3 regions of the Bacillus sp. JJ1566 genome follow, and region 2 is predicted to be linked to each of the others. Evidence: riboswitches for the same ligand, from Rfam matches in the RefSeq annotation. Region 2 holds a riboswitch; each other region holds the start of a gene.
What was found. Region 2 has a riboswitch for cyclic di-GMP ahead of V7112_RS18315 (EAL domain-containing protein). Riboswitches for the same ligand answer to the same signal wherever they lie in the genome.
Positions count from the first base shown of each region.

Region 1: it holds a riboswitch for cyclic di-GMP, as region 2 does, so the genes downstream of both, V7112_RS12715 (methyl-accepting chemotaxis protein) here and V7112_RS18315 (EAL domain-containing protein) in region 2, are expected to answer to the same signal.
Region 3: it holds a riboswitch for cyclic di-GMP, as region 2 does, so the genes downstream of both, V7112_RS22010 (anti-repressor SinI family protein) here and V7112_RS18315 (EAL domain-containing protein) in region 2, are expected to answer to the same signal.

Region 1 covers NZ_JBALOP010000028.1:63,745-74,444, forward strand. The annotation lists gene V7112_RS12690 (SEC-C metal-binding domain-containing protein) at 1-852, shown strand, start outside; gene V7112_RS12695 (acyltransferase) at 952-1,986, opposite strand; gene V7112_RS12700 (hypothetical protein) at 2,427-2,792, shown strand; gene V7112_RS12705 (hypothetical protein) at 2,922-3,050, shown strand; gene V7112_RS12710 (Gfo/Idh/MocA family protein) at 3,376-4,344, shown strand; cyclic di-GMP riboswitch class I at 5,163-5,249, shown strand; gene V7112_RS12715 (methyl-accepting chemotaxis protein) at 5,335-7,014, shown strand; gene V7112_RS12720 (hypothetical protein) at 7,094-7,243, shown strand; gene V7112_RS12725 (hypothetical protein) at 7,288-7,821, shown strand; gene V7112_RS12730 (hypothetical protein) at 7,851-8,300, opposite strand; gene V7112_RS12735 (LCP family glycopolymer transferase) at 8,498-9,430, opposite strand; gene rbsK (ribokinase) at 9,844-10,700, shown strand, end outside.
Region 2 covers NZ_JBALOP010000051.1:573-11,272, forward strand. The annotation lists gene V7112_RS18310 (sensor domain-containing diguanylate cyclase) at 1-1,179, opposite strand, end outside; gene V7112_RS18315 (EAL domain-containing protein) at 1,226-3,505, opposite strand; cyclic di-GMP riboswitch class I at 3,663-3,747, opposite strand; gene V7112_RS18320 (glycosyl hydrolase family 18 protein) at 4,057-4,632, opposite strand; gene V7112_RS18325 (hypothetical protein) at 4,633-5,163, opposite strand; gene V7112_RS18330 (SurA N-terminal domain-containing protein) at 5,429-6,196, shown strand; gene V7112_RS18335 (hypothetical protein) at 6,385-6,795, opposite strand; gene V7112_RS18340 (short-chain fatty acid transporter) at 6,865-8,187, opposite strand; gene V7112_RS18345 (Zn-dependent hydrolase) at 8,570-9,802, opposite strand; gene V7112_RS18350 (hypothetical protein) at 10,122-10,274, opposite strand; gene V7112_RS18355 (hypothetical protein) at 10,584-10,700, opposite strand, start outside.
Region 3 covers NZ_JBALOP010000066.1:6,025-16,724, forward strand. The annotation lists gene V7112_RS22000 (DEAD/DEAH box helicase) at 1-479, shown strand, start outside; gene V7112_RS22005 (YqhG family protein) at 457-1,251, shown strand; cyclic di-GMP riboswitch class I at 1,628-1,717, shown strand; gene V7112_RS22010 (anti-repressor SinI family protein) at 1,752-1,892, shown strand; gene V7112_RS22015 (helix-turn-helix domain-containing protein) at 2,022-2,354, shown strand; gene V7112_RS22020 (VanZ family protein) at 2,405-2,863, opposite strand; gene V7112_RS22025 (ABC transporter ATP-binding protein) at 2,963-4,753, opposite strand; gene V7112_RS22030 (nucleotidyltransferase domain-containing protein) at 4,768-5,955, opposite strand; gene V7112_RS22035 (lasso peptide biosynthesis B2 protein) at 5,933-6,430, opposite strand; gene V7112_RS22040 (lasso peptide biosynthesis PqqD family chaperone) at 6,441-6,671, opposite strand; gene V7112_RS22045 (aldolase) at 6,737-7,669, opposite strand; gene V7112_RS22050 (paeninodin family lasso peptide) at 7,764-7,937, opposite strand; gene V7112_RS22055 (asparagine synthase-related protein) at 7,956-9,905, opposite strand; gene V7112_RS22060 (metallophosphoesterase) at 10,388-10,700, opposite strand, start outside.

The DNA.
Region 1 (10,700 bases), on a different contig from region 2:
GATTTATTTTCATTCTTTTCACGAGTTTGGGTGATTAGCTCGATTCCGACTGATGAGAAAACCATTTTAGAAGAGTATGTTGATATCTATGGTCCGAAATGCAGCCGTCCACGAACTCGTGACCTTATACAAAAATGGAAGGCAGCACGTCCATCTGCCTACACGGTGACTGAGGTTGACGAGCGGAGAACCTTTATGACGGTCCGTGACATTTTTACAGAAGTAGAGCACAGCGTGCGGATTTATGAAACAGAGACGGAAGTGGAAGTAGGTTATTTTGTGTTCGGTACGTTATTGCCTGCTGGAGCGAACTCTATCTTTTTCCCGACGTTTCTGGAGTTGCCAACGGAATTTGCAGCAGAAATGCGAAAGATGATTCTTGACCTCTTTGAAAAAAGTGGCGAGACGAATCCGGTTGATTTTATGTCACATGATTTTATCAACGTATTCATGGTTTTTATGTTTGGAAAGGATTCCGTATCCGCAGAGGATTACGAATGGAAATCGCCAAAACAGCAAGAGGTAGCGGAAATGTTTCAGGTTCGGATGAAGGAGTACGATTACGAAGAAGAAATTATCGGAATTGGACTTACATTGTGGCATAAATATTGTGAGCGTAAAAACCCGAGGATTATCAAAACGGGAATATATGAAGCGGCATTGGTGTATATGATGGAATTAATTTATCCATACGAGGGCACTTCCACCCAAGAAGAGCTTGCCGAGGAATTTGATGTGTCACCAAGCAGCATCTCGACAAAATTCAAGGAGCTAGAAAAAGTCCTTTACGAGGAAATTGAAAAATACAAAGCCCTTGTCGATAATGATGAATTTGATGAGCACTTATTTTAAGGAATAAACCAACTCTACTTGAACCAACAAAAAGCAGCGAGAGAAAAAGCATGTTTTCCCCTCGCTGCTTTACTATTTTAGTGGCGTTATAGGCATCCATTATGGGATGATTTTCTTTATAACTGGAATTCGTCTAATGATTATTACAGCTATTAAACTGATGGTAATCACTATAGCCACATTTAGTGGAATTGAAATGATTGGATGCAAATTGTAGTAGATTTTATTAAAAATGGATTCCATAAAGAGTGACATCACCAATATATGGATAAGGTAAATACCGAAACTAGTTTGATTTATCCATTGAAATAGCATTGGAATTGGCTTTGAAAGACTTTCTTCTCTAGATTTAAATAGAATAAACACTCCTACTGATACAAGAAATACATTAGGTGAATGGTATTCATACCAAAATTCACTAAGCGCCCCACCAGCGGATTTCGTGTATATATATGTAAGACTAAAGGTAGCGAACAAGCCAATAATTGCACCTATATAAGATGAAATTTGTAATTTCCTAGAAATTGTATATGTTGATAAATAGTATCCTAGGATAAAGTATCCAACATAGTTCATTACAAAATATAATTCAAGATTTATTTTAATTCCAAACAAGTAATCCGTCGTTTTAGAAAACACTGAAATAATGAACCATAGTAGGAGAAAATACTGTATGTCTCTTTTGGAGGCATGCCTTGTCAGAATTTTCAATAGTGGTGTCACTAAATAGAGACCCAGGATCATGTACATAAACCATAAATGATAACTAATAGAATTTGATAAGAACATAGAGCCGAATTCTGTAGCAGAAAGAGTAAAGTGCCCTCGATATACCTGGTAAAAATAATAAATAAGACTCCAGCTTAATAATGGAACGAAAATTTTCCCGATTCGTTTTTGCATAAACTCCTTATAAGTTAATGTCTTATCATTACGAAGAAGGAGTGCACCACTTATCATGACGAATATCGGTACAGAGCATCTCGATAAGGATTCGAAAAGATTGCCAACTAACCAATATGATTGAGGATGATTGTAAAGATTTTCTGCAACAGTCCATGCAGAAACATGTATAGTTACCACGCCGATGATTGCGAAAATCCGCAGCCAGTCCAGGAAAAAGTATCGTTTCAAATTCCTTCTACCTCCAATAATTGTTTCTTTCTAGGTTTCAAAATTAATAGTATACACAAAACCTTCTAGCGTCAAAAGAAAATGTGAGAATTTTTTTAAATGATTTAATGGGGATGTATCCTTCTTTTTGGATTAACATTAGGCTTCGTGACCTTCCACTCTAAAACAATTCATAATAAGGTTTCCTTACTTGAAATTAATATAAAAACCCATACCTCCATTTTGGTTAAAATATCACCTTTTTCCATCTATTTTATGCAAAACTGTTTAAGAACTGCCGCTTAACCTGGTAATGTGAAATTCACCATAAATACACTCATGTTCAATTGGGTAAATAGAACTACCTATCCGCCTAATGGCTCATTTTTACAGAAAATAAAGGAATTTGTCGGATTCCTGTGTAATTTGTAGAAATGAAGCTACGAAAGGGAGGATATAGAATGAAGAAAATGGTCAAGGTTTTAGGAATTGTGCTTGTGCTGTTGATGCTTGCCCTGCCTGGAAATTCTGTTTTTGCACATGAGGATGATGAATGCGAGTGCATCGATCTCGTCGGAGCGGAGCGTAATAAAGTGGTATCAAATATATTAAAATCGAACGAGTTTAAGATAGTGAAATCAGAGAAAATGAGTGAGGGCTATGAGTTTGCTGGAGCTGATAAGGTGATGGCTGTCAAAATGCCGGCACCAGGGGATATCTTTTATACAATGGTTGCTATGCCGTTTGTAAACGAAAAAGGGGAATTGTTGTTTGCGGTCTTTGCGGATGGAATTCATATGGGGGATGGCCCGCCTCCAGCACATTAAATGGTTTTTAAACCCCTAACAGCTGAGTTAGGGGTTTTGTCATAAAATTGTAACGATTTTCCTTTGCAAAATTTGTTGGATAGTGTAAAATGGATTTTAATTGGAAAATAAGATTGGTAGGTAAAAAGTATGAGTGCCGAACAACTTTTAAACATTATGATAGATATTCAGAAAAAAGTAGAAGGAACAGCTTCTATAACAACAGAAGAGGTCATGCAGGATCTCATTGGTAGATTGAAAGAGTGTCAATCTGTTTAAGTTCAAAAACCAGAAAGTCGAAGTCAGAGGGGAAACTCTGGCTTTTTTGTGTTTCTATAAAATTAAAGCCCTTTCAAAATCTGTAAAAATATGAGAATATAGAGTTGTTCGGCTGTACTCCCCTACTTCTACAAGTGGGGGATTCTTGTATAAGAATGAACAATTTTCATAATATCTCCGGCGGAAGCCAGAGATTTTTAGAGGAAATTATCGAGCATGAACTGGCACTGAGCGCTTTTGCAGGGTAATTACGAGTAGAATCATGATAAACAATTGGGCGCAAATACCCACGGCGCGTTTGATTTAGTAAATAGGAGGAACTCTGATGACAAAGGTACGATTTGGTGTTTTATCTACAGCAAAAATTGCGAGAAATACATTGATTCCAGCCATGGAACGCGCGCATAATGCGGAGGTCGTGGCTGTTGCGAGTGAAAGCGGGAAGGCCAAGGATTTTGCGGCAGAGTTAGGCATCCCTAAAGCTTATGATTCATACACGGATTTATTGAATGATCCTGAAATTGATGCAGTATACATTCCACTTCCAAATCAGCTACATAAACAATGGGCGATAGAAGCTGCACAGCACGGTAAGCATGTGCTTTGTGAAAAGCCAGCTGCGTTGACATCACAAGACGTGGAAGAAATGGCGGCAGCCTTTAAAGCAAATAATGTGATTTTTATGGAAGCGTTCATGTATCAATTCCATCCACAGCATAACCGTGTGAAGGAAATCATTACATCAGGTGAAATCGGTGATGTGAAGCTGATTCGTTCGACGTTCTCTTTTCTTCATGATTTAAATTCAGGCAGCATAAAGATGCAAAAGGATCTTGGCGGCGGAGTGCTTTACGATGTGGGCTGCTACTGCATTCATGCAAGTCGCTTGATTACGGGCGAAGAGCCGGTTGAAGTAAAGGCAACAGCGAATCTACATCCGACACATGATGTTGATATTACTGCAGCAGGTACATTGAAGTTCGAAAGTGGTGTAATTGCGAATTTTGATGTGAGCTTAGAGCAACCATTTAATGCATCTTATGAAGTTATTGGTACAAAAGGTTCTATTCTAGCAAAGCATGCTTTCCGTCCGGATAACGAAGGTGGGAACGGCGTACTAGTTGTAACCGGAGAGGCTGGACAGCGTGAAGAAACGGTTCAGGGTGACCAGTACAAGCTTCAGGTGGAGCATTTTGCGGAAAGTGTCCTATCCAATAAACAACCGATGTACAGTGTGGAAGAAACATTGAAAAATATGCGTGTGATTGAACAGGCTCTTGCGTCTGCTCGCTAACTTTATTCAGCAGAAGTCCCAACTTCCGTAAGTGGGGATGGAATGTATAAGAGTCTCATCATTCAGTGGAGTATTCAAACCATGGCTGAATAAAGTTAAAGCCTCCGGCGGAGACATGCGATTTTCAAAGGAATCTTTTCAAGCAAAGATCAAAGATTAAAAACGCCACGTCTTGTGGCAACGTCGTGTGGGCCTAAAAAATCTGTGAGCAAATACGCCAATGCGCATTTGAATAAAAGTCAGCCTTCGGGTTGGCTTTTTTTGTTTTTAAGGAAACTATAAAATCCTACCTTGTGGATAACTTATTACGTTGTTTAGCTACATCCAGCTCCAGCGCCTAGCCCCTCGAGGTCACAAGCCAATCTGTCAAGAAGGTTAAAGTGCAACCTTCTAGCCATCTTATCTTGTGCTTGTCGGGACTGTTCAAGGAGCTTGCGCTTTTGTTCTTTCTTCCTCTTTTGCCGGCAATTCCTTCCCTCCAAATCTAGTAAAACTTTTTCTATCAAAAATGTATATCTATCAAAATTGCGGCAATACTAGATTACTAGAGCGGGACGGAGGGACAGGTCCCTCGTCCCAAATGGGACAAGGGACCTGTCCTTGTGACCCAGAAACGGAACCGTCCCCGTGGTTCCTATAAATGGAGGGATTTTAGGATGAAAACGAGTGTTGAGTTACCAGAGGTGTTACCGGCGAGTAAGGATGATTTTTTTAAGTTATTGTTAGATTTAGTAGTAAAAAAGTAATAGGGTTCGTGGTGTGAAGTATTGTTCAAAGGTGAAAAAACTTATATACTAGTGGGTAGAAAATCATATATTTGAAGAAAAGGGCAAACTTTCTGAAAGGGTGTGGCCCAGAAGCATAGGGTCTACCGTACACTGTACTATGATCGCCTGTCTACAAAAGTATCAAGCGTTTAGGCCAATCAATAGAATTGGCTTTATTTTTTTGCCTTGTTTTTCAATATTCAACAAGAAAGAGGTATCATAGATGAAAAGTATTCGCATGCGATTATTTGCTAGTTTTTTTACGATAATAATTCTTTGTATAGGCTTATCAGCCTATAATTATTTTGCAGTGTCCAGTATGAATCAAAAGACGGATCACATGGTGTCTGAGGAACTCACTGTTTTACTAGAATATGATAGTTTGAAATACAATATTGCTCAGAGCATTGCGTTGGCTCGTGGGTTTGTACTGTATGGGGAATCTTCCTATAGAAACGATTATGATATCTATTCTGTGGAATATGATTTAACCAGTCGAAAGTTAAGTGCGATGAAGATCAAAGAGGTCGAGGAACTTTTACGCGAGACGAAAAAATGGCGTGACATGATTAAAGAGTATGTGTTTATTCCTTATGAAAGTGGCAATGCCGAGCTTGCGAAGCATAATCTGCAGACCCACATCCAGCCGGCTGCAAGGAGCTTAATGGATCAAGTTGAAAACCTTTCGAATCAGCGAGAAAGACAGATTGTCCAGGCTGGTGAGGACGTTGTTAACTACGGTGAGAAGGCGAACATCGTTGGGCTTGTGGTATCCGTAGTTGCGATTATTTTAGGAACAATTATTTCGATTGTTACCTCCGAAGTGATTTCAAGACCAGTGAAACATGTGGCGTATCGTATGAAGGCGATTTCGAATGGTGAGCTTCAGGCAGAGCCTATTAAAACAAAGCTCAAGGATGAAATAGGCCAGCTTGTAACGGCGGTCAATGGTATGAATGAAAACCTAAGAGGCATGGTCAAGCAAATGGCTGTTGTTTCCGATAATGTGACCGGCCAGAGTGAGGAATTGACCCAATATGCGGATGAGGTCATGGCTGGCAGTCAGCAAATCGCCGTCACGATGGAAGAACTCTCACGCGGTTCAGAGGACCAGGCAACATCGTCCACCATTTTAATTGAAAAAATGTCCGATTTCTCACAGGAAATCATGCAGGTTGCAGTGAAGGGCGATGACATTAAAGACCATTCACAAGGGATGCTAACACTAACAAATGATGGAAATGCCTATATGGAAACATCGATTCAACAGATGAACAGCATCCATGAAAAAATGAAACAGTCCCATGCGATGGTGGTTGGGCTGGATAACAAAACTAATGAAATTACGAAGCTTGTGAATGTGATTCAAGAAATTGCAGGACAAACGAATCTTTTAGCATTGAACGCAGCGATTGAGGCTGCTCGCGCAGGTGAACATGGAAAAGGCTTCGCCGTAGTCGCCGACGAGGTGCGAAAGCTTGCTGAACAGGTTGGAAAATCCGTCTCTGAAATTACGTTGATTGTAAAAGATATTCAAATTGAATCTAAGCAGGTCGTTCAATCCTTGGATGACGGCTACCAATCTGTTGAAGAAGGTACCGCGCAAATCCAAACAACCGGTAAAACATTCAATGAGTTAAAGCAGAAAATCGCTGATATCGGCACCCAAATTGAGGCAATGTCCGGCTCCCTCTACGGTGTGCTTGATGACACAAGAGAGATCAGTGGAGCCATCGAAGGTATTGCTGCGGTGGCGGAAGAATCGGCAGCAGGCGTCGAGGAAGTATCGGCAACTGCCCAACAATCCAGCAGTTCAATGGAAGAAGTCGCAAAAAGCGCCAAACAACTCGAAGAAAACGCCGGTGAACTAAACACATTAATCCAGAGATTTAAGCTGGAATAATGGGACAGAGGGACAGGTCCCTTGTCCCAGCTGGGACGAAGGACCTGTCCCCGTGTCCCAGAAGAGGAGGTACCCATACGTGTTAAATATCGGAGACATTCTTTTTCAGTTATTTGCACTTCTCGTTCCACTTAGTTTTGTTACGATTCTCGTCTATGTGGTGCGTTTTTCAAAGCGTGTCAAACGATTAGAAGAAAAGATAGATGAAATTTCAAAAAAGGTAGAGTAGGCTTGGGAGATAATCTCAAGTCTTTCTTTTTAGGGGGCCTCATTGTGATCAAAACATTAAGGGAGTTTGCAGCAGCTATTGGTGATCGAAAAATCGTTTGGGGTGTTGGCGGGTCACTTTTATTAAGCGTTCACGGGCTTGTTCAGCACCCAAACGATATTGACTTGCTGGTGAAAGAGGAGGACGCTGTGGATCTCAATGAGATTCTTGCAGGGCTAGGAACGCCCATTGAGGCGGAATCTAAACTGCCTTTTAAAACGAGCCATTTTGCGAAATTCAACGTTGGCGGTATTCAAGTCGATAGCATGGGCGGATTTGCGATTGAACATAATGAAGGGGTTTTTCGGTTGCCTTTTGATGAGGATTCGGTTGTGGGGAGTTTTGAGGAGATACCTATAAGTTCGCTTGAGGACTGGTATGTTTTGTATTGGTTAATCCCGAACAAACAAGAGAAAGCGATTCTGATTGAAAATCATTTTAAAAAGAATCGCGTGAAGCATCCAGGGTTGCTTGTGCGTGCTCTGAACCAGCCACTGCCTCATGAGATTAGAGAAAAAGTGGTAAAATTGTTGGGATAGAAAACGAATGCCTGTGCGTAAGGCATCCGTTACTTTTTCACACTCATTTTTACGTTCCGAAACATGAAAGTGGTTTTCTCTTGCTTGTTTGTGAGCACCATCGCATCGATTTGGGAGGTGGTATCCTGAAGCTCCACCTCAAGCTGAATCGTCCGCCAAGGTTCGTGCAAGCCAATCACCGGGGACGCTGTCTCCGCTAAAAAAGTTCCGCGCCCATCAGTCTCGTCCACAAGCAAATAGACAGCAGTTTCACCCTTTACCTGTACCTCGAAGATAATCGTTTCGCCACCCTTAACCCCTTTTGGCGAGAAAACAAATCCCTCGTTCTCCTCGGCACCTTTTGTTTTTACCTCAAACGTACCATCCTCCACCTGCACCAGCGTTGCACTCACTCCAAAAAATGGCGATTTCTCCGCCGCACTAGTAGGAGAAATAAATATAAAGAAAAACGCTATACTAAGTAAAAGTTTAATTTTCATTATGAGAACCTCCTTTGGGACACAGGTCCGTCGTCCCACTTAGTATGTGTGGGACAGAGGGACAGGTCCCTTGTCCCAAGTGTGGCAAGTTTTCTAATTAGGGAAACAGGCCTATCCCCGTTTAGTATGTGGAAAAAGGAGGAAAACATGTAAGGCAGTAAAAAAGCAACCGGTACATAACCGGTTGCTATACAAATCTATTTGATTTCCAGATGCTTTTTCAAGCGTGTTGAGACGGCTTGGCGTTCTTCTTCGGAGACAATCCAGTACCAGCTGTCTAGGGTTTGGCCAACACCGTTGATGCTGAATTGCTCGATGCTATGACGAGCATCTTTATATTTCGATTGGATGGTTTTCATTTCATCAAAGGAAATATCGGTAGTTACGTTAGTTCCAAGCGCACCTAGGATGTCATCAATTTTTGTGACCGAAGTGAAGCTTGCGCCCTTATCGATAATCCCTTGGATGACCTGCTTTTGGCGGTCCTGGCGGCCAAAGTCACCACGTGGATCGTCGTAACGCATCCGTGCGTAACTAAGTGCTTCTTCACCATTTAAGGTTTGCGGACCCTCACCGAATGATGAACCCTCATATGAGAACGCGAATGTGCTGTTCACTTGGATACCGCCAAGCGCATCAACGATTTGCTGTAAACCTTCCATGTTCACCTTCACGTAATAATCGATTGGTATATCAAGAAATTGCTCAACAGTATCAATTGTCATATCTACCCCGCCAAATGCATAGGCGTGGTTGATTTTATCCTGAGTGCCTCTTCCGACAATTTCAACACGTGTATCACGCGGAATGCTTAGCATTTCCATGGAATTCGTGTTTGGATTAACAGTAACCACGATTAACGTATCGGTACGGCCCTTGTCGCCCGCACGTTCATCCACGCCCATGAGCAGGATGGAAATCGGGTCCGCTTTCGAAATATCAATTTCCTCAGTCCGTTTATCAGATGGACCACGGTCACTGTGCATTTTTCCAACCGTACTTGCAACAGATTGATATAGATAAACGGCATACCCACCGATGGCTAACAATAAAACAAGAGCGATAATCCCAACAACTTTTGGCCATTTCCGTTTTGTTTTCTTATTTGAATGGCGATCAACTCGACTCATATTTATCAACACCTTTTTCGTAGTTTACTAGCTGAATAAAATAGTACACAAGTATTAGACGTTTGAGAAGAGAAAAAGTTACATAATTGTAGAAAAAAGTATTTAATCGTGCTCGAAGTTTGTCGGAATGGGGTTGCAAGTTGGTGCGGAGAATTAAATTCGTGAGACAGGCACTAATATGGGGGCGATGGTGCAAATCCGTGTTCGACGACGCAAATATCGGAAGTATACAATCATGCAAATTCGCCCCTGAAACAATATCCTATGAACCAGATCTGTTTTTTTACACACTCTCCATACAAACTCCCTAATGCCCGCATTTTTGCTACTGCTTGTTAGTTTGTCTATAATATTCTATATTAATGTAGTTTTTATGATAGGGACACGGGGACAGGTTCGGTGACCCAGAAAAAATGGTGGGACACGGAACCTGTCCCTCTGTCCCATCAAAGATTGGGGGAATGCAAATGGCTGCAGATATTGTTGTAGTAGGTAGCTTAAATGTGGACATGGTGGTGAATGTGAACCAGCGACCGGAGTGGGGTGAAACGGTTTTGGGGCATGGTTTTTTCACGGGTAATGGTGGAAAAGGTGGCAACCAGGCGTTTGCGGCCTCGAAGCTTGGAGCTTCGGTTGCGATGCTCGGTTGCGTCGGAGAGGACATTTTTGGCGAACAGCTTTTAAAAGGCTTGAACGACGTTGGTGTTGATACTACTAATATTGAAAAAATTCACGGCGTTTCGTCCGGTGTGGCTGTGATCAGCGTGAATTCAGAAGGTGAGAACAGCATCATAGTGTCGCCGGGAGCGAACGACCATGTGACACCTGAATATGTGAAAAAACACGAGCAGGTTATTCGCGAGGCAAAGCTTGTGATGATGCAGCTTGAGATTCCATTGGAAACAGTTATTGAAGTTGCGAACATCGCTCATGCATACAATGTTCCGGTTATGCTCGACCCTGCGCCAGCGCGAGAACTTCCAGACGAGCTTTATAAAAAAGTAACCTACCTCACTCCAAATGAGAGTGAATTAGGAATTCTGGTCAATGCAAAAATTTCGGATGCCGAATCTGCGAAAGCGGCGGGCTTAAAGCTTTTGAAAAAAGGTGTAGATACGGTATTTGCAAAGCTTGGTGGGAAAGGTGTCGTCGTGTTGAGAGAAACAGAAACGTTCTCTGTCGACCCACAAACTGTGACTGTAGTTGATACGACCGCAGCAGGCGACGCATTTGCGGGTGCGCTCGCAACAGCACTCGTCAGTGGGAAGAA
Region 2 (10,700 bases):
AAGATGCCTAAGTTCAGATTCATAGTTAATTTGTGATTGAATATCACTAGATACACAAACAGTATAAAGGAATTCATTGTTTTCATTAAAAACAGGAGTTGCCCTAAAATCAAACCAAATCCACCCTTTAGTAGAATGCTTTTTTCGTATATGAATTCTTCCAGTGATTTCATTATGAATGGCATGCAAAATTGTTTCTTCCAAAAGAGATAGATCATCCGGATGAATGTTGTAGGTAAAATGTTTACCTATAAATTCCTCTTGCGCAAATCCTAATAAATGTTTATGAGATGGCGAAGCATCTACGATGATACCGTATTTATCCAGGATGGTAATCAAATCCTGTGATTTTTCAGTAATAATCTTAAGTCGTTGTCTAATATCCATATAACTTCTTGTGATGTTTATTAATTTCGTTATATCCTTCAACATTGAGAAAATCCCGATGACTTGATTCTTTACAAAGATTGGCGTTAATTTGACGATGAGTTCTATTTGTTCTCCTGTTTTTTTGTTCATTACTAATGAAAATTCTAATGGTTCACCTTCTAAAGATCTCCTAAAGTTTTTTTGTAAGAGCTTGACATTTTTTCTATCGAATAAGGCAGTTAAGTCAGAAAATGCAATCTCATCCATGCTATAGCCAGTTAGAGCTTCAACCTTATCATTCCCTTCTATGATTTCACCTTGCGTATTAAATGTAATAATCGCATCAGAATTATTTTTGTAAAGCGAACTGTATTTCTGATTACTTTCATTTACCTTATTCCAATATTCGAGTAGTTCTAATTCTCCCCGCTTTTTCTCAGTTATATCATGAACGAGTGCAATGACGTGTGTACATTGATTAGTAGCTTTATCTAGCAATGGCGTTAATGTGGTTTCGAAATAAGATTTCTCTCCTAGTAAGGACATATATGAATCTTCATATCTAATACTTTCCATACTTAAAACGGCAAGCGTATATTGTTCATTTAAGAAATTTGCCATTTCTTTAGGATAAACAGTATTGATAGATTTTCCAATGACTTCTTCGGTTAATCCTGTTTTCTCTATCGCAGCACGATTCAAAAATTCATAATAAAACTCTGAACCCTCTTCTACTTTTACAATAAATAATGGTTCTTTAATTCCTTCTATTAATACTCTATTTAATAATTGATTTTGTAGGTTTTGCATTCTTCATCTCCATTATGTTGAATTATTGATCTATATAAATTTGAAACTAGATTCGCTTTTTTTGCATTTTTGATATAGAGACGATAGGATTTTCATCAATAAAATCTCCATCATTAAAACATGGATTTTGCTTCATTTGTAAGGTAATTTTATTTAACACTAACGCTAACTCATCGCGATCAGCCTCACTAATTTGAAACTCTACACCATATTCAAAAATGTCTTGTTCTTTCTCCTCGTACCGAACAATCGTTCCATTTAAGTTTATGTCCAACCCCATAAGGGTTGTCCTAAATTTGTACAAAATATCGTTATGTGGTTTTAGTCTTAAGTGGCTAAGAAAGCGTAATCCACCTAACCCCATATCTAAAACTAACACCTCAGTCGAACCGAGTGAAACAGCTTTTCCGTTAAATGATAATATTGTCATTTGAGTAATTAATGAAAACGGAAAGTTTACACGATAGTATTGACGGCGATTAAAAGGAACTTCAGTCTTACAGCTCTTAGGCTGTATAGTCTCCATTTCAAGCAGCCTCGTCATCTTATTAGCGGAAACAGCCTTGCTAAAAAAGTAGCCTTGGATAAAATCACACCCTAGTGCTCTTAAAATAGTATATTGCTCTTCGTTTTCTACCCCTTCAGCCACAACAGTCTTTTTAAGACCCCTTGTAAGCTCAGTAATCGATTTGACGATAATCTTATCATCTTCATTTTTATGAATATGTTGTATAAACGAGCGATCGATTTTAATTGTATCCACTGGAAGATTTCTCAAATAATGGATGGATGAATATCCCGTACCAAAGTCGTCTAGTGATAATGTAATGCCCATCGCTTTTATTTGCTCAATTTGGTCTTGAACAACACTTGTTTCTTGTAACAAGGTACCTTCTGTGAGCTCTATTTCTATATGTTTGGGATCGATATCGTACCGATGAATTGCGTTGTTTAACGTACTTATTAAAGTGCTTTTTAAAAAGTCCTTAGCTGACAAGTTAAACGAAATGGTCGTAAAATCAAGACCTTTCCCTTCCCATTCACCCACTTGTTTACATACGGTATCTATGACAAATTCTGAGATCTGACGATGAACATTACTTTCTTCTGCAATTGTGATAAATTCCATCGGTGAAACTTCTCCCCATAGTGGGTGCTTCCAACGAATAAGGGCCTCTGCACTTGTTGCCCGTTGCAGCTTAACATCCACTTTAGGTTGGTATTCGATGTACAATTCACCATTCTGAATCGCACTGTGTAAATCTGTTTCTAATTGGAAGTTTTTAAAGGATTCAATATTCATATTTACTGAATACAATTGATAGTTTGCGGCACCATGCTTTTTTGCACGTTTTAATGCGGTGTTTGCGTTTTTTATGAGTTCTACCTTGTTTTCCCCGTCATCAGGGTAGATACTTATTCCAATGCTAGCTGTGATTCGAATTGAATAATCCTGGACATGAAGAGGAGATTGAATAATATCAATGATCTCTTTAGCATGACTCATGTACTTCTCATTTTTCATTGACTTTTCCACAATAGCGTACCATTCATCCCCTTGAGAACGGAAAAGGAAAAACCCCTTGGTAAGGTATTTTTCAAGTTTAACCGATAATTGCTTAAAAGCTTCGTCAGCAATTTTAAACCCTAATGTATTATTAATACGACTGAACCCATCTAAATTGACACAAAACAAAGCAAATCTTTTTTTTGAGTTTTTGAAACTATTGATGACCTCTTTTATATGGTTACTTCCATATAAAAAATTTGGGAGATTGGTAAGTTCGTCATGTGTGGTGATAAAATTTATTTTCTGTTCAAGTCGGAAAGAGTTCGTACAGTCTTCCATAATCCCTACAATTTTTTCGATTGTACCATCCCTGCCGTCAATGGCAATGGTTGTTTCGTTTATCCACTTAACATGTCCATCGGGAGTTTTAATCCGATATGTATGAGATTTTTTTCCTTCACGGGTAAATTTGGCATAGATTTGTGAAAAATCCAGGATACCCTCTTCATACCAAAGTGATTTCCAATATTCAACCGTTAATTCCTCTTTAGAAATCTCCAAAATTTCTTCTATTTTGCTTGAAGCATAGCTAATTTCTCCTTTTTTAAGGTCAATTGAAAATAGAGCTAAACCTAAATTGTTTAGAAGATACTTAAGATGAGATACGGTTTCACCTTCATTAAAAAATGTTGCAATATCATCAACAAATGTTTCCATGTTGTTTTCTTTAATACCTTCAAGATAAGCATTTTTGATCATTTGTGCTTGTATATCTACTTGATTTTGTTTTTTTCGAAATCGATCTAGTAATTTCATTTTCTGCCCCCCGGGAAAATCTAGTGAAAGTTTTTCATGTTACATTCCGGTAGTTTCAATCCATACTCAATGAAAATCTTAAACTTCAAATGAAATGTCATTAAATAAAAAAAGAAACTACACCGAATAACGGGAGTCCTTTTTACTCTCCATTATTTTCGGAAACCCGACTACCATAGCATAGCTGCCTTAGGCTCGTGGCTTTGCGTCCTTATCTTTTAATAAGTTTGCCTTTATCGATATAATATTTTATCTAACTATTTATAGTGCTTTAGTATTATCTAATAATATTAAAAAGAGAATATACTTTCAACATCTTTCAACAAAAACCAAAAGATTCCACTGCATTTTCATAATATCCCAAATAATTTCCAGTAAAAGCGCTATAAATCACACTGTTATTTTGATAATTCATATAATATAAGCTTGTCCTTTTAACGTAGAATGAAAAACTTCCACAAATCACAGGAATTTAACTAAAAAAAGGCAATCCACTTGGGTTGCCTTTTTCCTTGTTAGTTTCATCAATACACTTCACACATTCCATTCCATCACTTTTTTACTTTTATTTTCTCGGGTATGGTCTTCCAGTACAATGGGTCTTCTAAGCCAAGTCGCCAAATCCCGATTCCCCGTAAGTTATATTTTTCTGCAAGGTCTAGTTTAAACCGCAGACTATTGCTATTCTCAAACCATACCTGGTGGCTATGCTGTTCTTTATCTACGTAACTGAAATGAGGTGTTTGGGAACGGGAGTCCCATATAACTTTAGCATTATATTTTTCTTTCAGATCCATTATCTGTGCATAGGAGCTATAAACTGCTTTTTCTGTTGTTATATCCCAGTCACATCCATAACCCGCGATACCAAGTAAAATTTTTGATGGTGATACTCCCTGTTCCAAAGCATAACGAATCGTTGCTTCTGTCCAATCGACTGATGCTGTTGATCCGGGTGTTGTTCTTGGGTTGTGCTCATCGTATGTCATAATCATTAATCCATCAGAATATTGACCAAGTTTTTCGTAATCAAACCACGGTGACCAAGGATTAGCACGGGAATCACCTGTGTTTGCCGGAACTGAAACCGTAACTTCTTTTCCGTCACGATTTAGTGCATCAGACAATTATTTTATAAACAGACTAAAGCAATCTCGGTCAGCCAAATTCAAATTTTCCATGTCGATATTAATACCGTCATATTTAAACTGAGATATTTCATTGCGTAGGTTCTGAATGAAAACATCCCGGTTTTTATCGTTAGTAAGGACATTACTTGCTACCTGCTTGCCCTTATCGACGGTTTCATAGAAGAGATTATGTACAACCATATATACCTTTAGGTTTTTATCATGAGCACTCTGAATAACCTGTCTTTTATGATCTGATGTAACGGAATCTATAAGATTTCCCGGTTGTTTATCATCAAGCTTGTACCAAAAAGGTGCAATGATACTTAACCTAGTGAATTGCGAGTTAACTGTAGGTTGAGACCCTGGTAACGATCCTTCCTGTTCTGTGTAGAAACCTAAAACCTCACGGGGAATTTTATCATTTTTGTGTTCCTCATTTCTTTGTGACTGACTACAAGATGACATTAGTAATAAGGTCATGCTTAAAGAAATAATGGTGATTGACCAATAACAATTCTTCGCCATAATTACACCTTCTTCTATTTTGTATATTATTTAAGTTGATAAGAAAGGTTGAAACTTATTCATCTTTAAGAAGCTCTAAATTGCTTAATCGTATCAAACGTCTTTGTTACAGGCATCTATTATCATTATCAAATGTTTCAATTCTATTATAATTATTAAAAAAGAGCACATACGGTTTCATTTTCGTAGGATTAACTTTATAATGCGCACAAGACGATTTTTTTAGTGAAAAATTATACTACTAGCTTAAGGAAGGAGATCGTTTATGAAAAGAATAATGTTTACATTATTGACCGGTCTAATGGCAGTTGTTTTAGCAGCATGCGGAGGAAATGGAGAAAGTACAGAGGCTAAAAATGACAATAAAGCAAAAACAGCGGAAACCGGTCAGCAGAAGGAACAGCAAAAGCAAATGGAAGAAATGCAAAAGAAGTTAAAAGCACAGCAGATAGATGAAAAGAAAACTGTTGCCATAGTGAATGATAAAAAGATTTTAGGAAGCGACTATAATAGCACTTTAGCATCAATACAAGGACATTTGCAGCAAATGGGTCAAGATCCGACTTCTGAAGAAGCTGCAAAGCAAGTCAAAGATCAGACAATCGACAGCTTAGTCGGACAAACTCTTCTACTTCAAGAGGCAGACAAAAAAAACTATAAAGCTTCTGAGGCAGATATTAAAAAACAGCTGGACGAAATAAAAACACAGTTTAAAACGGAAAAAGAATTCGAAGCCGCTCTTAAAAAATCCGGTATGGACATAAAAATACTTGAAACTCAAATAGCTGCCGATATTAAACTCAGACAGTACATTGAGAAAGAAGTTCCAGTTGGTGAAATATCCGATGAAGAAATTCAACAAATGTATGATCAATTTACGGAACAAGGAAAGAGTACTGGACAAGAAATCCCAAAGCTTGAAGAAATAAAGCCGCAAATCGAAGAATCGCTTCAACAGCAAAAACAGCAGGAAAAACTCGCCAAGCAGGTTGAAGAGTTAAAGAAAAATGCGAAGATCGAAATTAAAATTTAAGACGTTACACACAAAAATGACAACTCAAGGGGCTTCTGACAAATGTCCCTTCAAATGAAAAAGAAGATGAATCCCTACAAAATGTAGTGTTCATCTTCTTTTTTTCACGTATCACAATGTTATGTGTACTTTTAATAAAACGAACACGAGTTGTTCTTAATCGGGTCTTAATATGTATGCCCCACCTCTCACTCTAATAATGATTTATATTCTTCAACATCATCAAATTCTGTACCAAAATAAACTGGGGTGGCATTGACATTTTTCAAGTTAATGGGTTTACCGTCATTTAGTTTTTTTACGATTAGATCAAAGGAGTTGTCACTATTTAATGTGATTTCGATTTCTTGCATTTCACCATTAAGTTTATACACATTATTTTCTACTTTTTCATAAGTTCCTTTATCGACTTCCCTGTTATCAATGTATTCGACGAAAGTATGATCTCCCGGTTGAAATGTCATTAGAACAATATAACCCTCTACATGTTCGCTTTGGTAGCCCCCTTTTAAAGGCGGTGTAGTGTTAGATGAACATCCAATTATAAGTAAAACCATAATAACCGGTAAAAATAACATACCAACTATTTTCTTCCCCATTAAAGTCCCACCCCTTGATAAACGTTAATCCATTAAAAAAGCAAACGGACTTAACCGTTTGCCTTTATTTTACAACAGTAAGAAACCAATTGAAATTGGAATAAAGCTATAAAGTAAAATCATGACACAGAAGCCCATGATGTCCCGAATATGCAATCCTGCAATTGCTAATGCAGGCAATGCCCAGAATGGTTGAATCATATTGGTCCAGGCATCTCCCCATGCAACACCCATTGCCGTTTTCGCAATGTCTGCATCAATAGCTGCCGCTGCTTCGATCATAATCGGCCCCTGAACTGCCCACTGGCCACCACCTGATGGTACAAATACGTTGATAAGCCCCCCACTCACAAATGAAAAGAATGGCAACGTGTGCGCATTTGCAAATGTGAGGAACCACAAAGCAATTTGCTCGGACATTCCTGATAAAGTAACCATTCCCATAATTCCGGCATAAAACGGGAATTGAATGATAATTCCTCCTGCATTTTTTACTCCGTTCGTTACCGTATCTAAGAACTGTTTCGGTGTTTTATGCAGCATGATTCCTAAGAATAAGAAAAGAAAGTTTACAATATTAATATTTAAATCGAAGCCCTTGGTAACAAAGTGATAGACGATAAAGCCCAAGCCCATGATGCCGATCAACATCGAGACAATCACACTGTTTTCAATTTTTTCTGCTGGTGTAGTTGGATTTTCCATTCCTGTTGTAGAATCCGTGTCATCTGGAATCACCCAACGGGATCGATCTTGGTTGATTGTATTGGTGCTTCTCATTAGGAAATGGTTAAAAATTGGCAGTGTTACTACTAGAGCTGCGACAATAAATAGATTGGATGGGCTAAAAAGAGTTTCACTTACCGGAATAACGCCCATTTTTTCTTCTAAAAAGTGACCAGGAGTTGCCACTGTTAATGGAATTGAACCTGAAAATCCTCCATGCCAAACCAAAAATCCACTATATGCCCCAGCTACTAAAATACGAAAATCTGCAGATGGTACTTGCCTGGCCACATGGATGGCAAACAGGGCCCCAACCACTAGTCCAAATCCATAATTAATTAAACAGGCAATTGTCGCCACAAACGTTACAAGCATAACCGCATGTGCAGGTGTTTTAGCCAATTTACTTAATCTAGCAAGAAAATTCTTAATAATAGGTGCATTGGCCAAGACATACCCTGTTACTACTACAAGAGACATTTGCATCGTAAAAGCAAGTAAATCCCAAAAACCTGTTCCCCAATGTGAAACCATCTCAACCGGTCCGCTTTCTGTAAACAAGATGCCTAAAACAAACACTAAGAAGGTAAGAATAATCGCAAAGATAAAGGCATCTGGAAGAAAACGCTGAACGAGCCGAACGAAAAAGTTTGTTACTAGTTTCATTAACTCACTCCCCATATAAGTACTTGCTGTTATTATATTGAGAAGAGTTATAGAATATGAGAATGGTTAATCTTTAGTGCTTTTTCACTATTTCAAACTAGAAAATTTATAGGGATTAGGTCTTGTTTAGCAATTGGAATATAATCGTCTTTGAAAAATGGTGTTTTATTGCCTTAGATTGTTTCACTTTAAGTATTCGGCTTTCCATTTATCTTGTTTTTCTACTGGGCTAATCTCAGAAATATCTTCATTTCCATAATTAATCTTTAATCTCTAGCCGGGTAGAAGTTGTAATGCAATTGCTCCTGTACACAACAAACGCTCAGATTTGTCTGAGCGTTTGCTTTATACTACGTTATTAATGCCTTTATTTTTTCAAATTTTATTTAGATAATAGGCTTAAGACAGTATTCAAGACGACGTTTACTCCTTTTTCGCATTCCTCCAAGGTGGTTAGTTCTTCTTCGCAATGGCTTTTTCCGTTTTTGCTCGGTACAAACAGCATGGTGGTAGGGATATAGCTTGCGATGAACTGCGCGTCATGCCCGGCACCGCTAACCATGCGTTTATGGGTGTAACCAAGTGATTTTGCAGAGTCCTCTATAAGATTGCAGAGTTCGGGCTTGAACCAAACCGTATCTCGTTCCCATAATTTCGTTGCTTCTATCTTACATCCTTCATTCATTTCCAAATTAGGAAGACCTTCAACAAAATTTTTCACATTGTTAACGATATCCATATCCTTGTGCCGGGCCTCAAGGGTAAATACAACTTTATTCGGAATAACTGTATGAATGCTTGGATAGACATTCATCCTTCCAATTGTAAAAACTAGGTCATTATCTAAAGAACCAAGGTATTTCCGTATCTCGTTTATAAGGTTATTCGTTGCAAATAATGCGTCCTTGCGCATGTTCATCGGGGTGGTACCTGCATGATCGGATTCACCAGTCACTTCAATTTCATAACAAGCCATACCTACAACACATTCTACAACACCAATCGAAAGCGCTCCCGATTCTAAAATTGGTCCTTGTTCAATATGTAATTCAAGCAAAGCGGTTGCTTCTTTAAGGCGGTTTTCCACATGCCCTTCGTATCCTATCGCCTTCAGTGCTTCGCCAAAAGTAATTCCTTCTGAGTCCTTCTTTTGCATCATGAAGGACTTTTCAAATTTACCTGCGAGCACACCTGATGCCATCATCGAAGGCTCGAATCTAGCACCTTCTTCATTGGTAAAATTCACAACAGTAATTGGAATTTTAGGTTTAATATTATGGTCTACGAGGGTTCTTACTACTTCTAAACCGGCTACTACCCCTAATACACCATCAAATCTGCCTCCTTTTTTGACAGTATCTAAATGGGAGCCAATCAGGATAGGAGGTTTTTTCTCAGTGCCTTCAAGTGTAGCATACATACATCCCATATCATCAATCTTCACATCCATACCTAATTCCTCACAGCAGGCTTGGAAATAATCTCTGGCGTGTCGGTCTTCATCTGATAAAGCCAGCCTTGTCACTCCATTCTTTTCTGTCCTGCCAAAGTCTGCAAATCGCTCCAATTCGTTCATTAATCTTTCCCTATTGATTAACAGTTTTTGTTTTTGCAACATTGAAGACTCCCCTTTAATTAGTGATAACCAAAGATCTTCTTTCATTTTACTATTTGTTGGAGTTGAGCATAAACAATCATAATTGCTACGAACGAGACTTCGTCATACGCATCCCAAATTAACACAAAAATCTTAATGTATTAGTTACTTAAATATTCAGTTATTTATGATTATAACTATATGTATCATAATGTCACTATACAAAATGTAAAAGATATAAACGAATTATTTTATAGTATGTCAAATTTCAAATCCAAACGCATTCACTGATTTAATGACGTCACAACCATCATGAAGTATCTATTTAATGTAAACACTATTTACTTAGTTCGACCAATAATAATACATGCAAATAAGTTTTTTTATAATAATTATCAAACAACAAATCAAGTAATTTTATCCGTTTCCCGTTATCCATTTTTTCAATTGCTTTCATTACCTCTTCATCAGTCATTAATAGTAACCTCATTTTACAGAGTTCCATTTTAATCAATAATACAACAATCGTTGAAATTTAGATTCCTTATTTAATATAGGTTTATTGAGTACCGGCCAAAAGGAAAATTCAGATTTATAGGCAATGAAGTTAAGATCACGTCAGATAAATGAAAAAAACAATTAAAAAAGACCGACTCAATAAATAACGGGTTCGGTCAATACGATCTGCCGTATGGAACAAACTTTATGGCGGCACAGGACCTCAACCGACGGAACTTGAAGAAGAGAAATAATTATAAAGAAAACGGACCAACGGATTGTCTCTCGTGGTCCGTTTTCCTTAAGGATTATGCACGTCTCTTACAATCCCGAACAAAAACCATTCACCTTGACGTTCTTTAAAAACAAATCTAAGGGCTTGCCAATCATATTCATCCTCAGTTGCTTCAGAAAAGTA
Region 3 (10,700 bases), on a different contig from region 2:
GTGGTGGGTTCAAACGTGGAAAAAAGGATTGGATGAGGGAATTGTTTAAAGGGAAAGTCCAAGTGTTAATTGCAACTGAAGCAGGCGGCGAAGGAATTAACCTGCAATTCTGTAATCATATTATCAACTATGACCTCCCTTGGAATCCGATGAGGCTTGAGCAACGAATTGGGCGTATTCATCGTCTTGGTCAAGAAAAGGATGTTCATATTTATAATTTCGCAACGAAAAACACGGTTGAGGAACATATTTTAAAGCTTTTATATGAAAAAATTAATCTGTTTGAGCGCGTCATTGGGCAGTTGGATGATATTTTAACAAGGCTCGATCTTGGAAATATTGAAGACCATATTCAAGATATCATGCTTCGTTCACGAAGCGAGGGTGAGATGAAAATTAAGATGGAGAATTTAACTTCAATTATCAGTTTTGAAGAACAAAACGGTGGTGAGCAGCGTGCAGCAACAGGAAATCGTTAATTTTCTAGAGAAATATTTTATATCTAACCATTGCGAAATTATTGAACGCCATCCTGGATATATGACGGTTCAGTTGACAATCGATCTAGATAAGCAGTTAATGAACCGTCCCTTTTATTGGACATATGTTGAAAAAACAGGTGGAGAACCGAATCCGATGAAGTTAACATTAATTACGGACCGGGACCAAGCACCTGAAAATGTAAAGGGTGACTTTATCCATTTCGGAGCTCCCCGCTTACATCAAATTTTTGAATCAACAAAAAAGCTAGCAAGCTACATTCGGTTGTATCAACAAAAACCACCCGGTGCCCAAGGTAATACACCTCTATACCCTTGGCTTGGGTTAAATGTGAAGGTTTCGTATAAGAGTGACCGTAAGCGTGATGTATTGATGTCGCTTGGCTTACAACTCATTAATGGAATCATTGTTGAGGATTTTCAGGAAAAAGTGGAAAAGCTGCCACTCACTCCAAAAATACCAGATTTAACGTATACGATGTCACCACTGGTTAAGCCACAAAGTGGTGTTAATCGACTTCAGCAATATGTGAGAGGCTATGCGGAATCACAAACTCACGCATGGGCTGATGAAGCAAGAAAACGTTGGGATGAAGATTTAACCCTGTTAGATGCTTTTTATGAAGGAATCGACGAAAAGCCAGAAAGCTATGAAATTGAAAAAGAAGCACTCAAGGACCAATACGAACCGAAAATCCTTGTCGAAATTATCAATGGCGGATTGTTTTATCTATGTCAAAATACAATGTAAAAATGGCCTATCCTCATTTTTGGGGGTAGGTTACATATTTTTATGAAATTACTTAAAAAATCGTTCGACAAATACCTTACATTTAATTGGAATTTTTACAAAAAATCTTATGTAAAATAGATATTTATTAACCCTCCCTTCCATTTAGTTAACAATTCCTAGGTCTTTTTTCTTATCTTTCGAGTTTTTCCTACACCATTGGTGAAAAGTATCCATTTTTCGAGGGAGTAAACAAGCAATTAATTTTATTTTGTAAATATTTTGACATCGACAGTTTTTTACATAAAAGATGTTTTTTATGAATTATACTTCTAAATGTAATACAAAGGTTCTATACATATATGGACTATCGTTTTAGGTCAGTCGGCGGAGCTTCAACAGACAAAGGCAAACTTATTGAAAAATAGGGACGCAAAGTCACAGGTCTAAGGTTGGAAATTTCAATTATGATGGCTGGACTGCCTGGAATACTAATGTATTTTGGGAGGGTATTGGAAAGTATGATAAAAGTAGAAAACGAAACACTTGATCAGGAATGGGTAGACCTAATTTTAGAAGCACTAGATATGGGAATTAGTGTGAATGAAATCAAAGCGTTCTTTGCAGAAAAAGCTGACGGACTTGACTCATTGATTGGATAAAGAACAGAGAAACCCACTCTAACTTCGGTAAAACACTTAATCTTACAATATTTTTGACAAAAACGTTCTTCATATAAAACAAACCTCTTCATTTTATGTTATAATCATAAATGGAGGAAGGTGGATTTAATGATTGGTCAACGTATCAAACAATACCGTTTGCAAAGAAAATTATCCCTATCTGAATTAGCTGATAGAGCTGGGGTTGCTAAATCATATCTAAGTTCAATGGAACGCAACCTTCAATCAAATCCTTCTATTCAATTTTTAGAGAAAATCTCTGCGGTCCTTGGGGTATCAGTGAACACTCTACTCCATGAAGAGGATCACGAAGTTCAAATAGAAGATCTTGATTCTGATTGGACCCAACTAGTACAAGAAGCAATGAAATCCGGTGTTTCAAAGGAAGAATTTAAAGCGTTCTTAGAATTTAACAAATGGAAGAATACCAATAACAAATAATAAAAAGCCCTTCAGAAGAGTGAAAAAACTTCATCTCTTGAAGGGCTTTTTTATAGGGATATATTCTTATTTAGACCTGTTATCCCTCTTAAAAATTTGCTAATCCTTGATTGTTGGTGATGAAAATATTTTTTGTGGATGATATATGAAACTACAATGACACCAATCGTGTCTTTTATCAAATCAGTTACCGAAAAAGATCTGAATGGGACATAGTATTGATGGATTTCATCTAGGGCACCGTATAAAACTGAGATTGTAAATAGGAGAATTTCTATCCTAAGTGATAACTTTCCAAAGGTCAGGAAAGCCATCACCAATAATGCGTATAAAATCGCAAACTGAAACAGATGACCAATTTCGAGCGCAGCACCTAACAATAAATAGATAGGTACACCAATTTGAACATGAATCCCTTCTAATTTGCTAGGATTAAAATGACTTGATTGTAACCAAATCCACGTCATATATATTACGGGTAAAAGCCTTAGAGAAGCTCGGAGTAGCATGTAATACCTACTTTCTTTTTCAAAATACCATACTCACTATAAGTACTTTTAACATTTTCTCCAAACTTCTCGATTAAAAGACCACTCAAGGTAAATATTTTATAAAGTAGCTTCCATTTGCTTTCCTAGGAGATGACTAAACATTCCTCGTTTATCATTCGCAAGTTGGTTAAAATTACCTTGTTGAATTACTTCTCCTTGCTCTAATACAATAACCTGATCCGCATTTCGTATAGTTGACAAACGATGCGCAATAACAATGATTGTCATTTTCCCTTTTAATTTTTCTAAGGCTTCTTGAATATTTGATTCATTTTCAGTGTCTAGTGCACTAGTAGCTTCATCCAATACTAATATAGAAGGATTACGCAATATTGCCCTCGCAAGAACAATCCTTTGGCGCTCTCCTCCAGAGAGACGAATTCCCCGGTCGCCAATTAGTGTATCAAGACCTTGAGGAAGCCTACGCACAAAATCTGCTGCAGAAGCAAACTCAAGTGCCTCCCATAGTTGTTCATCAGTAGCATCTTGGTTTAGAATTTCTAAGTTTTCCCTAATACTTACATTAAACAAAAATGGATCTTGTGGAACATAGCTTATCGAACGCCTAAGCGATAACAAGTTTGATTCAGATAGAGGTACACCATCAAGTAAAACCTGACCATTTTCTTGTTGATTTAAGCCCATTAATAAATCAATTAGTGTACTTTTTCCAGCACCAGACCGCCCAACAATTGCTGTCATTTGGTATGAGGGAATGAACACATCAATCCCCTTTAGCGCATATTTCTGATCACTTTCTCTATATCTAAAATACACTTTCTTACATTCAATTCCATTTTCAATCTTTATCGTTTTTTGATCAACCTGCCCTGTTATTTCTTTTGCCTTTAAACAATCCATCTGAAGGCTTATAACTGCTTTTAATGCAGGTGTTACTGTAGCCATTTGCTCCAAACCGGCTTGGATCCCCGTGATTCGTGGCCATAACCTTGAAAAAATAGCTATAATTAGTAGTAGTTGCGCAACTTCGGTATGATAAAAAGTAACTGAAAAGTAAATAAATACAGCAATAAGAATTGTGGATGCAACCTTGTAATTAAATTGGGACAGTGTTTTAAGCTTTGAATAATTAATTTGTTCATCATGGAGTTGTTTTGTCATATAGCTATACCATTGAATACGCGACTCTTCTAGATTGTTACTTTTGATTTCTTTTATTCCGTTAAAACTATCTGTGATTCCTGCCATATAACTCTTGCCAAACTCCCAGTTTAGTTTCCCTAATGCTCTAGATTTTTTGATAAATACATAGGAAAAAAGAGATAAAATAAAACCACTCAACAATACAAAAATCGTAATCTTAGGGGATAGGATAAAAGCAATTACAACTTGGATAATTGTAAAAATAACGGCTGTAATAAACTGTAAAAACGTATTGGTTCCAGCACTCGCCTGGGCTATTTCAGCCGTTAAAGAATTAATGATATCGGATTTCCGTCGTTTTAAGAAAAAGTCCCAATTTGAATACATTAAGGCGCTATACGTTTCGATACGGAGCTGCCTAAAAAAACCATGCTGTATCTTTGTGTTTTGAATTGTTAGGTAACGTTGGATAAAATTTTGTAGTATCCCGACCATCACAAATATCCCAAGTATAGCAGTAAAACTTAACGCTTCTGATATTTTGTTTAGGTACTCGAATACAAATGATATTGACGAATTGCTAGAAGTTATATTCATTATTCCACTCGCACTTAATAAAGGAATTAGCATAATAATTGCAATTCCGTCTAATAAACTAATCAACATCATTGCTAGGAGGTTTATATAAAGCTTTTTACCAGCATATGAACGCAATTTTTTATAAAAATATAAGATGTGATTCACTTCCAAACCTCCAATTAATTCAATGAGTATTTCTTTTTTCGTCTTTTTATCAAGAGAAATGGGCGTAATATGAAATATAAGAAATGCAATCTTTTTGGTAAGGGTAAGGTTTCAACATCTATATAATAAGGGTGTAATGTACTTAAAACTTGGAAGATTCTTTGTTTAAAAGTCAAAAGTGAAATTAAATGCTTCGAATGGTATGTTGATACATCATGAGGTAATGGAGCTGTATGTAAATGCACCATTTTTTCAATATAAAAAATAGCTTGTTGGGCCAATTGGAATGGACGTTGTCTGCAGATTAATGGCTTCATTTCATCAGTCAAGTTCGTTTCTAGTAACTGAGTAGTAAGAATTATTGCCTGTCCACCGATATGATCACATTTGAATTTTTTTAAGTGACGGGTAAGAGTAAACCAATTTATATCTTTTTTCACTAACTGATGAATATCAACTAGCCAACGAAGGCGGGACCAGCCGTGCCTTGCTCCATGCGTTACTAGAAATAAAAATAAATCCTCTATTCCTAAAAAATATACTGGATAGCTTGTTGTGGAGTATATTCTCTTTCTTTTCCATAAGTCAAAAAAATTGGGTTCCTTACTAGGTGCAGGGTTTAATCTCCAATGAATCTCTAACTTAATGCCTTTTATTGGGTGGAAGTATGTAAAATGATGATGCCTCCACTTCCAGTCATTTAAAACTGATTGAATGTACTCGTTTTTCTCATAACCAGCATTAAGTATTAGTTCTTCGGCTTTCTCCAGTTCTTCGATTGGGATTAGTACATCTAAATCTCCTGATGTACGGAGTGATAAATCACCATATAAGTCCGTAGCAAGTACAGGCCCTTTTAAAAATAGAGGATGTATCTCGTTTTCTATTAATAATTTACTTACCTGCTCCATTTCTCCACATAATTGGAGCATTTTAATGACGTTGTGTCGATAATATTGATTAATTTTTTGTACTACGTATTCAGGAATTAGCCTATCTTTTAGTTTCTCAATTTTGGGAAGGATATACGGATACACTCGATGATGAAGGACTAATTCCACAAATAAGTCCCAATCTATGTTTTTGAACAAAGCTTTTTGAGTATCCGTTAGAATAGTTTCGTTTTCATCCTTGATAATTTCTAAAAGCAACTTTGTTTCCCTCGGTATTTTAGTAAAATCAAGTTGATTTTTGATATCCATTGTTTTCTCCTTCAAGACCATTAGTACTTATCCTTTTCGCAAATTTACCAACTACAGTAAACTTCTCCATGCCTTCTGCTCCCGTAACATAAAATGATCCACTACGTAACCATGCATGTGCAATCATTTTTCCAAATTCATCTCTTGCAGTTCCTAAATAAAGAGTACAATCTATATTTCTTCGCTCCAACATTTTCATGGCTGCAATTGCCTTCACTAAACATTGACTTTCCCAGAAGGTATAACGACTCATAATATGAATGGCATTTGATATATTTTTTAGGTTTTTATTATTTTCATATACTCGCTTATAGGAAGTTTCTTGCATGGGCTCACCTAGTGAAGGTGCTACTTTTGAAAAAGGTATTGCTTTTAAAATACGGGCCCAAGCCAGCAAAAAGAATGCTTCAATAAAAAGTAACTTGGTTTTGTAGTTTAGTAATAAAAATATTAAAACCTTTTTTATAATGCGCATAGCTAATCCCCTAAATATCGTTTGATAATTGTATCAGTTCTTCCTTACGTAATTGTTCCAGAAATTCATTTACATGGCTCTCACATTCTTGCCTATCTACATCAAATGTCTCTAGTAAACTAGTCACCAATTTTTCAACAGTGGTTGGCTCACTTAGCAAATCCCATATTGCACCGCCAATTTCACCTAGGTTATAATATTTTCCTTTTAAAACACTTAACATGACCTTTTCTCCACCCATGTCACTTACGATATTGCCTTTACTTTGAACAATTATTTGGTTTAACGAAATGTTTGGGTCTGTAATCAATTATTATCCCCCTCATTAATAGCAGATAAAATCATAGAAGCTAAATCAGTTGCAGTAAAAAGTGAAACTGGTCGATTGATTTGATAAAGATTAACTCTGTTTGCAAGAGTTGTTATAAAAGAAAAATGCCACTCTAACATGCCAGATGATGTTAAAAGGAAATTCCTATACGTATGTTGAAAAAGCGTCTGTAATCGATGGAGATTTAGAATAGGCTTTATATTAATTTTCAAATCTTCAGACTTTACTAATTCAAATACCCCCCCTAGAGGTATATCTTCTTTATAAAATTGAGAAATTACAGGAACAGCGAACTTTGTCTCCCGTTCAGCTATTGGGTACAAACTCTTAGCGTCCATACCAAATGCTTGTAAACTTTCTTCCCACAGCTTCTGCTGTGGATAAGCTGGGGTAACAATTGGAATATTATTGTTGGACATTGAAACAGGTATTACATCATCACTTAAAAGTTCATATCCTTTATTTAAAAATGCTGTAGCAAGAGTTGATTTACCCGCTCCAGATTCTCCAACAATTGCGTATGCCTTACCATTAATTGCAACTGCGCTACCATGTAAAGGCAGGATTTTTCGTTGCATTAATAAGGCTCCCATACATGTACCAAGTACATATAATCTAATTTGTTCTGCATGAACACCTTCTTCCTTTGAAATAAAAATTCTTTTCCCCCTCTCAATCGAAAAGATAGCAGTATTTGGAATCCGAAACATAACAAATTCGTGATTTATAATAATAAACTGATCATTCTCCACTAACTCATTCCATTTAGCTGTAAGATCCACAAATTGAATTTCCACATCAATATGACTATTTTCAATATTAGAGGCAATTAACTCAGGAAATTCAAGCTCAGTCATTAAATTTAAGCCGAATGCTTTATAGCAAAATTTCAATCTTGTATTTATCATAGTTCCCCCATAAGTTATAAAATATATAACTATAACCCTTATGCAATTAATTATTGGATAAGGGTTACGCAAAATTAAGTAATTTGTCTTACTGTTAACTCTCACCTATAAGGTCAGGGTGTACACAGGCCTTATTTATCTTTCCGTCAGGATTGATATTTGGATGCGTACTTGTGCAATAGCTATCAGACACTGCATTTCCATCCCCACCCATTGTAAAACTAATATTAAGTTCCTCCAATAGTGGTCTACTCCAAACCTTTTTCATAGTCTCACCCCCCTTCTTCTAAAAATGTTTAATAAATCGATAAATAACTAAACAACTAAATAATTTTCTAAAATCATTATCAAAAATAAACTCCTGGCGTGGTCCACTAGAAAACTTATTGATTACTCTTGTGATTTCTTCTTTATCAAAAAATTCTGCTATTCTGATATCATTAGAAAGTTGTTTCATTTCACTAATGAGCATACTCCAGCTTGGGGTAAGTCGATGAACCACATCCGCTGACTGTAATCCACGACTTTTATTATTTAATCTAACCTTGTTAGGGAGAAAGTCCTTAGTTGCCCTTCGAATTAATGAACGATCAAAGCCCCCTCTAGCATATTGTTCTTGAGGTATCGACAAGCAAAACCGAATAACACGAATATCATTGGTTGGATCCCTATCCCATAATGCATATCGTAACGACAACTTAGTAGTGGCTACTCCATTTTTATTCCAATAATGAAGCTCTTCAAAATGTTTATTTCTTATTTCGAAAGGTGATTTCCTCGATTTTCCAACTGAATACATACCAATAGATTCAAGCTTCTCATAAACATTAGTTCTTTTTGCTAAGGAAGGATTAATAATTGATTTAGTATTTAGAGTATCTTTATTGACTTTTTTAATAGATTGAAGATTTAAAGAGAACATTCCCTTTATGATTGCTGGGATAATTACTGACTTTCCTGTATTAAAATTGCTACAATATAAGTCTAGTTCTTTGTATAGTTCAATCAATTTCATTTTCCTCAATAAGGATGAATAATAATTCAGGTTAATTTCTATTGAACCCCAAGAAATAGAAAAATTACCACGTGCTCCATTTAATAAAATTTTAATTCCGTTCTTTTGAGCGCTTTGATTAATTCCTTTTAACCAATATGAGTTCTCAAAAAATTTATAAGGCATCTCCATAAGTTGTATAAATTCGTCCATTATAGTTAAAGGATTTTGTCCATCGAAGTCTAAGTAATTATCAGAGATATTACCAACATGCCTCACTGTTTCCTTAATAAAAGGTCTTTCATCAGGAATATAGTATTTTGATGTCCAATCCTTGAAATGTTTTACAGGAATAAAACTAAAAGTATTTAATGTTTTATTCTCCTTTTGTAATGCTCTTGCTGCGAAACTAACAACAGATCCTGAGTCTAATCCTCCACTTAATTGTGCACCTACATTACCATGAGTACGAAGCCTATCGATTACCGCTCTTTCAAATATGTCTTGAAACGCTTCTTCATATTCAATATCTGATTTTAGTATCAGTTTTTCTACCGCTGATATCCGACAGTAGCGTGTAAGAGTTACTTTACCATTTAAGATTGTTAAAAAATGTGAGGGCGGTATCTGTTTGATATGTTTGTATACTGTTGAAATAGTATCAACAGCGTCAACCATACTTGGTATTGTAATAAATTCAGCTAGCCATTGTTCATTTAATTCTTTATGGACATAGGGTAAAGTTAATAAAGACTCCATTGTTGTAGAAAATACCACTCGCTCTTGATCTTGATAATAATAAAGAGTTCTTGCTCCAGAAAAATCTCTAGCAGCAAAGAGTTTTCTCTTTTTTTCATCCCATAATATAAACGAAAAGTCACCAATTAAATGTTTTGGAACATCCTCTCCCCATTTACTATAAGCAAGTAAAATTAATTGACTGTCAGTAATATATTTTCCTTTTTGGCTATCAATATTTAATTTGCTTAACAATTCCTTACGGTTATCAATTATCGCATCTGCTGTAATTAATAGTTGTCTTTCATAGTCATAAAAAGGTAATATTTCACCAACAGACTCTGGGGTAATCCATTGTGCATGACATCCTAAAAATATATTATCCTTTTTTAAAGTACCAATTTCGTCTACAGGATACTTTAGAAAAACATCCATTATTTTTCTAATATGTTCTTCAGATACTGGTTCCTTATTAAGATTATATATTCCAGCAATTGCACTCATTATTTTCCTCCATCTAGAAATAGCTAATTAGAAGTTTATGATTATTCTTTATTAAGAACATCCAGGGTAAATTAGTTAATAATTTTTCTAATTTAATATCAAAGTTGCGATACGCGATAATGTAGTATAGTGGTTACCTTTTAAATAATATAACATTTTATCTTGATGCAGCTGATGATGTTCAATATTTCTAGAAAAGGTTTGAATTACTTTTACAACATTATTTAAATCGAATGTATTCTTATAGTACTTCATTGTCCCAATCAGCATCATTCTCAATAATGAATAGTTGGCAATTAATAGGTAGTTACGTACAGTTCTATATAAAGAACAATTTAAAACAAAAAAAACACATTAAAATACAAGTACCGTTTTTAGAGAGTTTATTCTTTATTAAGAACATCCTTAAAGGTAATTTAACACCTTTCCCCTATAGAGTCAATACATAAAAATAAAATCTAATCTTTATATAAATATTATCTCTATTCTTTTTTTAACACTAAAACATTAATTTCAGGCGTATTAAAAAGACGAAAATTTAAATAAGGTTTTGCATTGCTACTTCCAAGTCCTGCACTTACGTATTGTTTTATATTTCTATACTTCCATAATCCCTTAACTCTATCCTGTGGTGGAAAAAAACCATTATTATCATCCCACGATTCTGGTACAAAAAGTGCACCTATGAAGGGTAAACGGATTTGTCCACCATGATAATGGCCAGCTAATATTAGATCAATATCCCTTAGTGAATACATCGAATCTGAAGCAATGTTATCTAATCTCGCATCAACA